2 regions of the Dyella sp. 333MFSha genome follow, and region 2 is predicted to be linked to the other one. Evidence: predicted binding sites of a transcription regulator. Region 2 holds the regulator's gene; the other holds the start of a gene.
The links. Region 2 encodes FliA, which starts transcription of late flagellar genes. Its sites were predicted from a motif close to TAAAGTTTNNCNNNCNNNGGCCGATAA; they were not measured.

Region 1: the regulator FliA is predicted to act here: its motif matches at 4,450-4,476, upstream of BLT40_RS03565 (GGDEF domain-containing protein).

Annotation. Positions count from the first base shown of each region.
Region 1 covers NZ_FNBR01000001.1:774,572-781,547, forward strand. Annotated here, with positions in the region: gene BLT40_RS03540 (protein adenylyltransferase SelO) at 1-136, shown strand, start outside; gene BLT40_RS03545 (class I SAM-dependent methyltransferase) at 188-1,252, shown strand; gene BLT40_RS03550 (pseudouridine synthase) at 1,249-1,950, shown strand; gene sodC (superoxide dismutase family protein) at 2,065-2,592, shown strand; gene BLT40_RS03560 (alpha-ketoglutarate-dependent dioxygenase AlkB family protein) at 2,600-3,217, shown strand; gene BLT40_RS03565 (GGDEF domain-containing protein) at 3,237-4,310, opposite strand; gene BLT40_RS03570 (CorA family divalent cation transporter) at 4,565-5,542, opposite strand; gene BLT40_RS03575 (OsmC family protein) at 5,602-6,027, opposite strand; gene BLT40_RS03580 (GNAT family N-acetyltransferase) at 6,126-6,416, shown strand; gene BLT40_RS03585 (S9 family peptidase) at 6,503-6,976, shown strand, end outside.
Region 2 covers NZ_FNBR01000001.1:87,505-94,480, reverse strand. Annotated here, with positions in the region: gene motD (flagellar motor protein MotD) at 1-72, opposite strand, end outside; gene BLT40_RS00450 (flagellar motor protein) at 69-809, opposite strand; gene BLT40_RS00445 (chemotaxis protein CheA) at 811-2,877, opposite strand; gene BLT40_RS00440 (protein phosphatase CheZ) at 2,885-3,526, opposite strand; gene cheY (chemotaxis response regulator CheY) at 3,537-3,938, opposite strand; gene BLT40_RS00430 (RNA polymerase sigma factor FliA) at 3,992-4,723, opposite strand; gene BLT40_RS00425 (MinD/ParA family ATP-binding protein) at 4,720-5,595, opposite strand; gene flhF (flagellar biosynthesis protein FlhF) at 5,666-6,976, opposite strand, start outside.

The DNA.
Region 1 (6,976 bases), 690 kb from region 2:
CGCCGGTGTCCACGAATTGCTCGACACACTGCGTCGCCCCTACGACGAACAGCCCGGTCGCGACCACCTCGCCGGCCGCCGTCCGGACTGGGCACGCGACCGCGTGGGCTGCTCGATGCTCTCGTGCAGCAGCTGAGCGGGGCCCGCTCGCGCTAGAATCGGCGGCCATCCCGTCGCACCGAGGTCCATGGCGTTGTCCGCCGGAACCGCACCCGAAGCCGCACTCGACGCCCTGTTCGTCCCGTTCATCACGGGTGAACTGGCGTGGCCGGCCGATGGGCGCGTCCTGTTCCTGCGTGCGCGCGACGGCTTCGTCCTCCGCGAGCGGCGCCGTCCCGGCTGGGTGATGCAGCAATCGTTCAAGCCTGCGGCCGATGCGCTGGCGCGCTCCGGCTTCGAGGTCGTCTCCGACCCGCCGGAGGGCGCGTTCCGCGTCGTGATGATCCTGCCGACCCGTCAGCGCGAAGAGAGCCGGGCCCTGTTCGCTCAGGCCATGTGTCGCGTAGGACGCGACGGCATCGTCGTGGCCAGTGTGCCGAACAGCGAAGGCGCCAGAACGGCCGAGGCCGATCTCGCCGCGTTGGCCGGTGGTGTCGGTCAGCTGTCGAAGCACAAATGCCGGGTGTTCTGGACGCAGGCGGGTGCCGGGCCCGACGTCGCGTTGATGGAGCAATGGCTCGCCTTCGATGCGCCACAGACGATCGAAGACGGTCGCTTCATGAGCCGCCGCGGGCTTTTCGCCTGGGATCGGATCGACACGGCGTCCGCGCTGCTCGCCGAGGTGCTGCCGGATGACCTGCACGGTCGCCTTGCCGACCTTGGCGCGGGCTTCGGCTATCTCGCCTGCGCGGCGATCGCGCGTTGCCCGGGCATCGTCGCCGCCGATCTTTACGAAGCGGAAGGCCGGGCCATCGCGCCCGCCACGGCCAATCTGGCCGACGCTGTCGCCCACGCGAATCGCCGCATAGCGACGTCGGTGCGGTGGGCCGATGTGACCCAAGGCATCGATACCGGGTACGACACCATTCTTTCCAACCCGCCGTTCCATCAGGGACGCGCGGACCAGCCGGAACTCGGCCGCGCCTTCATCGCCACCGCCGCCAGCGCGCTGGCGCCGACCGGCCGGTTCTGGATGGTCGCCAATCGCCACCTCGCTTACGAGGCGGCACTCGACGCGGCATTCGCCCGCGTCCGCACGGTCGTCGAACGCGACGGCTTCAAGGTCATCGAAGCACAGGAGCCCCGTCGATGAAGCTCGTCCGCCTGTTGGCGAATCTAGGCTATGGCAGCCGCAAGCAAGTCGCATCCATGTTCCGCGAAGGTCTGGTCACCGATCCCGCGGGTGAGGTGCTCTACGCCGACGACAAGGTTGAACACGTCGACGTGCGCTTCGACGGCGAACCGCTGGACCCGCCGCAGGGCCTGCTGTTGATGCTCAACAAACCCAGCGGCTACACCTGCTCGCGCAAGGACGTCGGCCGCCTGGTCTACGACCTGCTGCCACCCCGCTTCGCGTTGCGCAATCCGGTACTGTCGACGGTCGGCCGCCTCGATCGGGAGACGTCGGGCCTGCTGCTGTTCACCGATGACGGTCCGCTGCTGCACCGGATCATTTCCCCGAAGGCCTCGCTGGCCAAGGTGTACGAAGCGACGCTGGCCGAGGATCTGCGTGGCGACGAGGGTGATACGTTCGCCGCCGGCACGTTGATGCTGGACGGCGAAACCGAACCGCTGCTTCCGGCGACGCTGGAGGTGCTGGGGCCGCGTCATGTGCGTCTGACGCTGACGGAAGGCCGTTATCACCAGGTGCGGCGGATGTTCGCGGCGGTGGGCAATCACGTGGTGACGCTCGAGCGTACGACGCTGGGTGGGTTGTCGTTGGACGGGCTGCCTTCCGGTGAGTGGCGTGCGCTGGATGAGGCGGATAAGGCACGGATGTTTGGCAGGTAGGGACAGCTGCTTCGCGGCGTCCGCAGCGGGAAGCCGGTCGCCTGTGGGTTATGGACGTGCCGTCTACGCCGGGTGCAGTATCCCGGGGTTACCTCGATTCCACAGGAGTGCATGATGAGAAAGATCGCAATCGTGGCCGCTGGCCTGTTCGTCTGTGCCGCCGCTCAGGCTGCCGAGAAGAGTGTGGTGGTACCGCTGACCGCCGTGACCGCCGATGGCGCGGGCGCGTCCGTCGGCAAGGTGACCGTGACCGAAAGCGCCGGCGGTCTCGTGTTCACGCCGGACCTCAAGGGCCTGCCGCCGGGTACGCATGGATTCCATCTGCACGAGAAGGCCAGCTGCGACCCGGGCGAGAAGGACGGCAAGAAGGGCGCCGCGCTCGCTGCCGGTGGTCACTTCGACCCGGCAAAGACCGGCAAGCACGAAGGTCCGGATGCCATGGGCCATGAGGGCGACCTGCCGCGCATCGAGATTGCCGCCGATGGTACCGACACCACGCCGGTAACCGCGCCGCACCTCAAGACGCTGGCGACGCTGAAGGGCCATGCGCTGATGATCCACGCCGGTGGCGACAACTACGCCGACCAGCCGGAACCGCTGGGCGGCGGTGGTGCGCGCATCGCGTGCGGCGTCATCAAGTAAGGGCGACGTGACCCAGGGCTCGCTGTTCGCTGCCGGACCGCTCGTGATCGTCGACGATGAGCACGGGCGGTTCGCGTACGAGCCGGGCCTTATCGCGTCCCCGATGGCGGCGCGATGGTTCGACACGCTGATGTCGACGATCCCATGGCAGGCGCAGCGGCGTGAGATGTACGGGCGCGAAGTGGACGTACCGCGGCTGGTGCAGCATTACGTGCTGGACGATCCGTCCTTGCCGTCGCCCCTGGCCGAGGCTGCTCGCGAAGCGATCGCCGTCACCGGGGTGCGGTTCACCTCCGTGGGCCTCAACCTTTATCGCGACGGTCGCGACAGCGTGGCGCCGCATAACGACCATATCGACGAGATCGCGGAAGGCGAGCCGATCGCGCTGCTGTCGTTAGGTGCGACGCGGCGGATGACGTTGCGTGAGCGCGAAGGGGCGAAGCGCAGCTTCGACCTGGATCTGGAGGCGGGCAGTCTGCTGACGATGAGCCATGCCACGCAGTTCCATTACGACCACGGGATACCGAAGTCGCGCGGCGAGGTCGGGCCGAGGATCAGCCTGGCCTTCCGGGTGCGCCCACGCGGCGGGTCCGCGGGGCGGCGTTATCCGGGAAAGCGCGCCTAGCTGGCGGGTCGTAACGTCGTCAGAAGAGGTCGATGCTGCCGAGGGCGACCGGCGCGGCGAGCTCGCCACGCTGGGTCAGGTCTTCGTACCCATGGACGCTGTTACGACCGTTTTCCTTGGCGAAATACAGCGCCTTGTCCGCGCGATCGAGCACGATCTCGGGATAGTCGTTCTCGGTGATCCGCGCGTAGCCGATGCTGACGGTGACGTGGCCGACCTGCGGAAACGTGTGATCGGCGATGAACTGCCGGAAGCGATCGAGCGCGTGTTGCGCCACGTATTCGTTTTCCGCGGCGATCAGCATGACGAACTCTTCCCCGCCGAAGCGGAAGAGCACGTCGCTCTGGCGGAAGCTGGCGCGCATCTGCTGGGCCAGCATCAGGATGACCTCGTCGCCGTAGACGTGACCGTAGGTGTCGTTGATCCGCTTGAAGTGGTCGATGTCGAGGATGGCGAGGTAGATCTTGCTGTCGTCGTCGCGCACGCCGCCCCGGCGTTCGTCGTCACCGCCCACGGCGGCACGCGCACGCTGGCGGCTGAGCTTGAGCAGGCGGCGCAGGCGCTGTTCGAAGCTGCGGCGGTTGTACAGGCCGGTGAGCTTGTCGCGTTCGCTCTCGTTGAGCAGGGCGATGTAGTTGCCGTAGATGCGCGCGAAGCCTTCGACCATCACACGGACGGCGTCAAGCGAATCGTCGGCCTCGAGCATCAGGGCGCCGATCGCGGACCCGTCGCGCTGAATGGGAATGACAAGGCGGCAGTCGCCGTTGTCGGTGACGTCGCTGACCGCTTCCAGGGTTTCCATCGCGCAGACGATGGTGTCGACCGGGTCGCCCTCGCGCGGTGGTTCGAGCGCGTTGACGACGAAGCCGCCTTCGCGCTTGCGGCCGCAGACCACCATCGATTCGATGGGCTGTTGGAGACTCTCGCCACGCTTGCACAGGGTGACGCTGTTGACCGGCATGAGCTCGGCCAGCGAAAGGACCAGGCTGTGGTCCAGGGCGTCGATATCGCGGTGGTGGGTGAACTCGGCCACCGACGCCAGCAGTCGCGTCTCGGGAAGGCCGCCCGTCATGGCATGCCACGGCGTCTTCATGGACGACCCCACGACGCGGCGTGGCGAACGCGATAGTGACTACTGACTGGCACCGAACACTTCCTCCCCCGAGTGGAGCGCGCCGGATGGCAGCCCCGTGTCGTTTCGACCGGCTTCTACCGGGCGACCCTCAAGGGTGCTAACGGCAGTGCAGCCGCGAACTTTAGGGAAAAGACGGCCCAATGTAAAAAAATGCGACGCGCGTCAGGTTTACGGGTCTTCACGTGCGTGAACGACTGCGCTAGAGACGCCGCTCAGTCACCTTCCAGCCAGCCCCGCCATTTGAAGAACAGCACGGGCAACAGAATGCTCAGCAGAATGGCGCCGATCGCCATCGGATAGCCGAAGGTCCAGTCCAGCTCGGGCATACGCTTGAAGTTCATGCCCCAGACGCCGGCCAGGATCACCGGGGGAATGGTCGCCACGGAGGTCACGGTCAGCACCTTCATCACGTGGTTCTGGTCCGTGCTGATGAAGCCCAGGCTTGCATCCAGCAGGAACTGGAGCTTGTTGGTCAGCTGATCGTCGAACTCGTCCAGGGTGCGGAGGTCGTGATCGACCACGCGCAGACGGACCTCGACCTGATCGGACATCCACTCGGGCTGCTTGGCCCGCACGAACGAGACGATGCGCTGCACGCCCAGCATGGACGAGCGGTTGCGTGCCTGCTCGCCCTCGAGGCGGCCGACCTCGAGCATGCAGTCGCGCAGGGCGGGCGTGCCCAGACGCTCGGTGGTGAACACACGATCGGACAGCTGTTTCAGATCGGCGGACACGTCCTCCATGCGCCTGGCCGCGAGGTTGACGATCGCCTCGATCAGCGTCGCCAGCACGTCGGCGCTGGAATCCCAGTGCTGCTCATCGCAGCTCTGCGCCGCCAGGTCGAAGGCGGGCGAGGTCTGGAAGCGAAGCGTCATCAGGACATGCCCGGTGACCACGATGCCGACGGGGGAAGGGCGATGGCCGGTACCGTTGGGGGCGTCGGGATCGACATCCGCGAAATACGGGATCGACAGGTACATCGCGTCGTCGTCCGTGCGGATGCGGCTGGACAGGGCGAGGTTGTCCACGTCAGCCCGTTCCGGAATGCGCAGCCCGGAGATGTCGGCCGCGCATTTTTTCTCGTCTTCGCTGGGATCGAACATATCGACCCAGATGGGCGCTTTCGGCCTGCCCATGTCGGCCGTCCAGCGGATGGGCTGGCGCTGGCCGTGTTCGTGAATGATCAGCACGCTGGGTTCGATCCTGTCGGCCAGGGAAGCCGCCGGCCGGGGCCGGCGGCCGGAGCAGTTTACGCTTCCAGGGTGGCGTCCATGCTGATCGCGGCATTCAGCACCTTGGATACCGGGCAGCCTTCCTTCGCCTGCCTGGCGATGGCTTCAAAGCCGGCCTGGTCCGTACCGGGGATCTTCGCCTTCACGGTGAGATGCACCTTGGTGATGGAGAAACCTTCGCCGTCCTTGTCGAGGGTGACGTCGGCCTTCGTCTCGATCTTGTCGGGGGTGAGGCCGGCGTTGCCCAGCATGAGCGACAGCGCCATCGAGAAGCAGCCAGCGTGCGCGGCGCCGATCAGTTCCTCGGGGTTGGTGCCCGGGCCGTCTTCGAAGCGCGACTTGAAGCCGTAGGGGGCTTCCTTCAGTACGCCGGTCTGGGTGGAGATCGTGCCCTGGCCATCCTTGATGCCGCCTTTCCAGACCGCTGAGCCTGACTTCTGCATGGAGATTCTCCTTCGGTGGGGGGATGATCGCCTGACCTTAACGGCCCGCCCATCCAGAGAATGCGAAGGTGCGGCTGTCCTTCTGATGGAGATGACCGATGAGCGACAACGCGAAACCGCTGGAAATGACGCATGACACCGAAAACCAGGTGTTCACGACCGTGGTGGACGGTCACACCTGCGAGGTGGAGTACCGCCTCGCCGGTAACGTGATGACGATCACGCACACCGGTGTGCCATCGCCCGTGGGCGGGCGGGGTATTGCCTCCCTCCTGACGAAGTTCGCCGTACAGGTTGCCGAGGCCAGGGGCTGGAAGGTGCAGCCCGCTTGCTCCTACGCGGCGACCTGGTTCAAGCGCAATCCGGAGTTTTCTCACTTGCTGGCCTGACGGAGTCCGAGTCGGCCATGGGGTGCTCGCGAGAGTAATGACTGTCGTGATAGTTTTCACACCTCAATCACACATCAGGTCACCCCATGCGTACGAAGTGGATCGCCGCGGCCGTCGCGCTCGCCTTCACCCAGGCCAGCCTCGCCGACACCCCGACGAAATCCGCGGATGATCCGCGTATCGCGGCCATCCTGTCGTCGCTGGCCAAGGTCCGCACGATCGAGTCCGTCGCGCTTTCGCCCGATGGCAGGCAGCTGGCCTGGGCAGTGAAGACCGATGGCAAACCGGTGATCGAGGTCGCCGACGCGCAGGGCCAGCATGCCCACCGCATCACCGCGAGCAAGGGGTGCAGCGAGACCTCGGTCGCCTGGGCCGCCGACTCCCGCCACCTCGCCTTCCTGTCCGATTGCGCGGGCAGCGCCCCGGGCGTGGAGGAGGGCAAGCAGAACGACATCTACACCGTCGACACCGGTACCCGCGCCGCGCCCGTGCGGCTGACCCACCTCACCGGCTACGTCAGCGGCCTCGAATGGCGCGCTGATGGCAAGCAGCTCGGCTTC
Region 2 (6,976 bases):
CGTGATCAGGTCGCCATAGGGGATCGCCCAGCGCTCGTGATTGATGTGCTCTTCGTGGTGGCGGCGCTTCACGAGAGGAACCCCTGAAGCTTGCTCTCGATGTGCCGCGGGTTATCGCCCTGGGCGATCGAGACGAGGCCTTCGACGAGGATCTCGCGCATCTGCGACCGCTGACGGGCCAGACCTTTCAGGCGTGACGCCATGGGCAGCGCCAGCAGATTGGCCAGGCCGATACCGTAAATGGTGGCGACGAAGGCGGCCGCGATGCCGTGGCCGAGCTTGCTGGGCTCGGCCAGGTTCTGCATGACCGACATGAGGCCCATGACGGCACCGATGATGCCCATCGTCGGCGAGTACGCACCGGCGTTTTCGTAGACCTTGGCGGCTTCGATGTCGTTGTGCTCGCGTGCGAGCACTTCCACTTCGAGCACGGAGCGCATGGCGTCCGGCTCGGTGCCATCCACCAAAAGCTGAAGCCCCTTACGGATGAAGGGGTCCGATTCGCGCTCGATGGCGGGTTCCAGCCCGAGCAGGCCGGTGCGCCGGGATATCTCGCTCCAGCCGACGATGCGGCTGACGAGGTTTTCCGATTCGATATCCGGCGGGCGATACACCCACGGCAGCATGCTCCACGCACGCTTGAGTACCGGCCCCGGCGTCTGCACCAGCAGCGCGGCCAGGGTGCCGAGAAAGACGATGACGAACGCCGCCGGGTTCCACAGGGCATCGAGACTCGAGCCTTTGAGGATGGTCCCCACGATGATGACCACGAAGGCCAGGATCGTGCCGACGACGCTCACGATATCCATGTCAGACAGCCATCCTCAATGAAGGCAGCACCTGCCCACTGTCATCGGCCAGACCGGCAAGGTCGAGCACGAGGGAGATACGCCCGTCACCGGTGATGGTCGCCCCGGCGACACCGGGAACGTCCTTGAGGAACGGGCCCAGCGGCTTGGCCATGACGTCTTCGCGGCCGAGCACTTCGTCGACCAGGCAACCCAGCGTCTGGTGACCGATCTGCACGACGACGACATGGCCGCCCTTCCCGCTCACCCCGGCCCAGTGACCGAGGTCGGCGAGCGGCAAGGCGCGCTGACGGTGCGACGCGACGATGCGGCCGTCGAGCTCCTGGATCTGACCGGGAACGAGCTCGAACACTTCGGTGACATTGGACAGCGGGAGCGAAAGCAGACGATGACCGACGCGAACCATCAGCACGCGCATGATCGCCAGCGTCAGCGGCACCGACAGGCGTACCGTGCTGCCATGACCGACACGCGAGTCGATGGACAGCGTGCCGCCCAGTTCGACGATCTTGGTCTTGACCACGTCCATGCCGACGCCGCGGCCGGAAATGTCGGACACCGTGCTGGCGGTCGAGAAGCCCGGGCGGAAGACGATTTCGTAGCATTCGCGCTCGTCCAGACGCGCGGCCTGCTCGGCGTCCATCAGGCCCTTTTCGACGGCCTTGCGGCGCAGGACCTCGGGATCCATGCCCTTGCCGTCGTCGGTGACGGTAATGACGATGCGGTCGCCGTACTGGCCAGCGGCGAGGCGCACCGTGCCCAGACGCGACTTACCTTCGGCCGCGCGCACGTCAGGCATCTCGATGCCGTGATCCACCGCGTTACGCAGCAAATGCACGAGCGGATCGGCGAGCGCCTCGACCACGGTGCGATCGATATCGGTTTCTTCGCCTTCCGTGACGAGCTCGATCTCTTTACCGAGCTGGCGGGCGAGGTCACGAATGATGCGTGGGAAACGGGAGAACAGTTTGCCGACGGGCTGCATGCGCATGCGCAGCACGGCGTTCTGCAAGTCTTCCGCGACGCGCTCCAGCTCGCCGATGGCACGTTCCATCGGATCGTTGCCGCCGCGCGGTGCGAGGCTGGTGAGGCGGTTGCGTACGAGCACGAGCTCGCCCGCGGCGTCGACCAGGCTGTCGAGACGATGCGTGTCGACGCGAACCGTCGTGTCGGCGGCGGACGCGGCGCGCTTTTCGCCAGCCGCGGCGGGCGCGGCCTTCGCTGCGGGAGCAGCCACTGCCGGCGGTGCGGGTGCAGCGACCGGAACCACGGCGAGCGCAGGCGTGGATGCGACAACAGGCGCCGCACCACCGACCGCACCCGGCGCTGCCGTGCCGTGAAGGGAATCCAGCAAGGCTTCGAATTCGTCGTCGCTGATCGCGTCGTTGTTCGACGGCAACGGTGCTGCGGCAGCGACCACGGGTGCGGGCGTCGGTGCCGATGCGGAAACAGCTGCGCTGTCCGCGCCTGGCGCACCCGTGCCGTACAACGAATCGAGCAGCGCTTCGAACTCGTCATCGTTGATCGTCGCGGACGAGGCCGGTGCCGGCGCGCGGTCGGTGCGCGCGGCGTCGAGCATCGCCTCGAATTCATCTTCGATCGGGTCGTACGCTTTCGGCGCGGAAGGTGCCGCGACCGGCGAAGAGACCGGTACCGCCAAGGCAACGGGAGCCGCGGATACGGCACGACCGGGAATCAGCAGCCGGTCGAGCAGCGAACGCGGCGCGGGCTCGATCGGCACGCCGCCATCGGCGGCGCGCATCATGTCGTTGAGCAGGTCGAGCGACTCGAGCAGCGCATCCATGAAGGCGGCGTTGAGCACGATCGTGCCGTTACGCGCTTCGTTCAGAAGATCTTCGCCACGGTGGCACAGCTCCACCATGGGATTGAGCCCAAGAAAGCCCGCACCGCCCTTCACGGTGTGGAACGCACGGAAGACCGCGTTCAGCAGCTCCGTGTCGTTCGGCGACGCTTCGAGATCCACGAGCTGCTCGCCCAGGCTCTCGAGCAGTTCGCGCGCTTCGATCAGGAAGACGTTGAGCAGCTCGTTGTCCAGCTCCACGCTCATAGCGGGCTCAGAATCCGAATTCGCTGAGGAGGCGATCCACTTCGTCCTGGCTGACCTTGTCCGCGGCCGGCGCATTGCCGCCCGCGAGCGAGCCGGTCAGACGGACCAGCTCGACCAGCGACGACTCGACCTTGGCCATGAACGCTTCGACCTGCGCCACGCGCTGACCGGAAAGATCCTGCCACGACTGGGCTTCGACCATTTCGCCCAGGCCGATGTCGCAGCTCTGCGCGAAATCGCCCACGCGCACGGCAAGCGCCGTGGCATTGGCGCCGAACGCCGGATCGGCGTGATCGAGCACGAGCACTTCGTCGGCCTGCTTCGCCAGCGCCTGGGCCTGCGGACGCAGCTTTTCGCTGAAGTCCAGCGTGCGGTGCGCGGCGGTCGAGCTCATCTCGAGCACGTCACGCAGATGCTTGCGCGCATCGCTCATGTTGCCGGGCACGCCGTCGGTCGAAATGTCCGAAGCGAGGCGGCGCACGGATTCGTGCAGGTCGCGCGCAAGGTGGCCCAGCGCCAGGAACAGGTGCTGCTCGCGGCTGCGGATCAGGTTGTCGAGTGCCTTTTCGAAGGCGGCGCCGTCGTCGGCCTCGAGCAGCTCGCGCAGTTCGGGGACGACCTCTTGGCCGGGGGAGAGCATCGTATTCATCGTTATTCCCTTAGCCCGCAGCCGCGGCGAGTCGTTCGAAGATCTTGTCGAGCTTTTCCTTCAGCGTGACCGCCGTGAAAGGCTTGACGACGTAGCCGTTAACACCGCTCTGCGCGGCGGCGATGATCTGGTCGCGGTTGTTTTCCGCGGTCACCATCAGCACCGGCAACGACTTCAGACCGGCATCGGCGCGGATCGCGCGAAGCAGGTCGATGCCCGTCATGTTGGGCATGTTCCAGTCGGTGACGACGAGGTCGATCGGCTGCGAGCGCAGCAACGCGAGGGCCGCGTTACCGTCTTCGGCTTCCTGGATGAGCGTGTTGGTGAAACCCAACTCGACCAGGAGATTCCTGACGATGCGCCGCATGGTGGAAAAGTCGTCCACCACGAGGATCTTCATGTTCTTGTCCAAAACTGCTCTCCGCCACGTGCTTTTTCTTTACCGGCGACGGCACCGCGATGCCGTCACTGCTTGTCTTTCCAACCCGTCATGCGTGCACGCAGGCGAATCAGGGCCTGGCCATGGATCTGGCACACGCGCGACTCGCTCACACCCAGTACCACACCGATTTCTTTCAGGTTGAGCTCTTCATCGTAGTACAGCGACATCACCAGCTTCTCGCGTTCCGGCAGGCCGTCGATCGATTGCGCCAGCGCGTCGCGCAGGCCGTTCTTCTCGAAGTTGCCTTCCGGGCCCGAGGCGTCGGGGTCCGCGACGTCGATCGCCGCGCCTTCGTCGCCTTCCGGCGCCGTGAGGCTCAGCAACCGCGCGCTCGCCGCGTCGGCCAGAATCTGGTTGTACTCCATGGCGTCGATACCCAGCCGCTTCATCACTTCCGCGTCTTCGGCGTCGCCACCCGTTTCGTTCTCGATCTGCCTCGTTACTTCAGCCACCTCGCGCAACTTCCGGTGGACGGAGCGCGGGGTCCAGTCCGTCTTGCGCAGTTCGTCCAGCATGGCGCCACGAATGCGGATGCCCGCATAGGTCTCGAAGCTGGCCGCGCGAGTCGGCGAGTAATTTCTTGCGGCCTCGAGCAGTCCGATCATTCCGGCCTGCATGAGGTCATTCGCGTCCACGCTTGGCGGCAGGCGGCCCATCAGGTGATAGGCGATCCGGCGCACCAGGGGTGCATGCGTTTTAACCAGTTGATCCGCTGGAACTCTAGTGATTTCAAGGTATTCGCTAGCGACACTCACAGCGGCAGCCCTCCCCCCATCTGGTTCCGTTCGGCGAAAAAGCCGATGCGACCCTGCACCCGGGGTTCGGGTTCACCCCATGTATCGACCGACCGGGCCAGATTCTTGAATCCCACCGCCGAGCGGCTGCTCGGCCAGGCGTCGACCACGGCCGCCTGGCGGCGGATGGCCTGACGCAGGTACTCGTCGTGCGGAACCATGCCCATGAAATCCAGGGACACGTCCAGGAAGCGGTTGGTCACGCGGGCGAGCTTCTCGAACAGCTGACGGCCTTCCTGCGCATGGCGGACCATATTGGCGACGATGCGGAAGCGGTTCACGTCGAACTCGCGGCTCATCACCTTGATCAGCGCGTAGGCGTCGGTCAGCGAGGCCGGCTCGTCGCAGACCACGACCACCACCTCGTCGGAGGCTGCCGCGAACATCGACACGCTGTCGGAGATGCCGGCGGCGGTGTCGACGATCAGATATTCGGGGGCGACCGGGTATTCGTCGAAGGCGCGGATCACGGCGGCGTGCTCGATATTCGGCAGCTGCGCCATGCGGCGCGCGCCCGAGGTCGCCGGGATCACTTTCAGGCCGTGGTTGGCGTGGAGGATCAGGTCCTCGATGCGGCACTCGCCTTCGAGCATGTGGCCCAGATGGCGCGTGGGCTGCAGGCCCAGCAGCACATCGATGTTCGCCATGGCCAGATCCGCGTCCAGCAGGACCACGTCACGGCCGCCCATCGCAAGCGCCATGCCGAGGTTGACCGCCACCGTGGTCTTGCCCACGCCGCCCTTGCCGCCCGCCACCGCGATGCTGCGCGTGGGACGACGGTCGGCGAGCCAGTTGAGCCCAGCAGCCTGGGTGGAATCGACGTGTGTGTTCATGAAGGAATTCACTGCCGTGAAGGGGTGTGCGGATGCGGATGCCGTGGTCACGTTACTTCAGTTCCCGGTGTCAGGCGATGGCTGGCGCGGTGGAGAAGCCGAAACGGTCGGCGAGAATCGCGTCGTCCGGTTCGTCGGTGCGCTGCTTGACGAGTTGAGCGGCCAGGCAGACGAGTTTGCGCGCATCCGCGGAGGCGATGTCTTCCGGCACGCGCTGACCATCCGTGGTGTAGTCGAGCGGCAGACCGTGACGGATGACGGCCGACAGGGCACCGCCGATTAGCGGGGCCTCGTCGAGCTTGGTCAGAATCGCGGTCTGCGGCGCCAGCGGCGCGTAGGCACGGATCGCGTTGTCGATGGCCTGTGCCTGCGCGTTCGCGGCAAGCACGAGGCAGACACGCACCTCGGTCATCGCGCGCAGGGTGTCGAACTGCTGCTGCAGCTTGGGGTCGTTACCGGCCAGGCCGGCGGTGTCGATCAGTACGGTGTGCTTGCCACGCAGCTGGAGCAGCACGTTGCGGAGGCTCTGTGCATCGTGGGCGTTGTAGACGCGCACGCCGAGCAGGCGGCCGTAATGTTCCAGCTGGGCGCCCGCACCGATGCGGTACTGGTCGGCACTGATCAGCGCGACGTTCGAGGCGCCGTGGCGGAGCACCGCACGCGCCGCGAGCTTGGCGATGGTGGTGGTCTTGCCAACGCCCGTCGTGCCGACCAGAGCGGTGACGGCGCTACCGGCGGTATCGGCATTGCGGCCGCTGGTACGGATGTTGCGCGAGAGGATGCCCAGCGGCAGGTAGCGGGCCTGCTCGGCGGTCATGCCCGGCGGCAGCTCGGCGCAGAGCGCGCGGGCCACGTCGCCGTCGATGCCCAGGCGGGTCATCTCGCGGAGCACGCGGGCGCGCAGCGGCTGGTCGCGGTCCATCTGATTCCAGGCGAGCGTGGACAGCTGCACTTCCAGCATCTCACGCAGGCTGTTGATCTCGGCACGCACGCCATTGACGGCGGCGTCGCTGTTCGCGTTGTGGTTCGGGGCGACCGTCGCGGCGCGCACCACATCGGCGACGCTGGCGGCGAGCGCGGCGCTCGACTGACGCTGCGGCGCATTCGGATTCGCGACCGGCGGAGCGGCGGGCGCCGGAGCACCGCGCGTCACACGTTCGACAGCGGCGGCGGTCGCGGCCTTGGCCTGATCGATGCGGGCGGCGAAGTCGTTCTCGCGGCGCACGCGGATCGGGGCTTCCTCACGCTCGCGCGGCGGAAGATCGACACCGAAGCCGGCTTCACGCACCAGCGCTTCGTCGTAATCCAGCGCCGCGATGATCTCGATGCCGTCGTCCAGCCGACGGGTCGACAGGATCACGGCATCCGGGCCCTGCTCGTC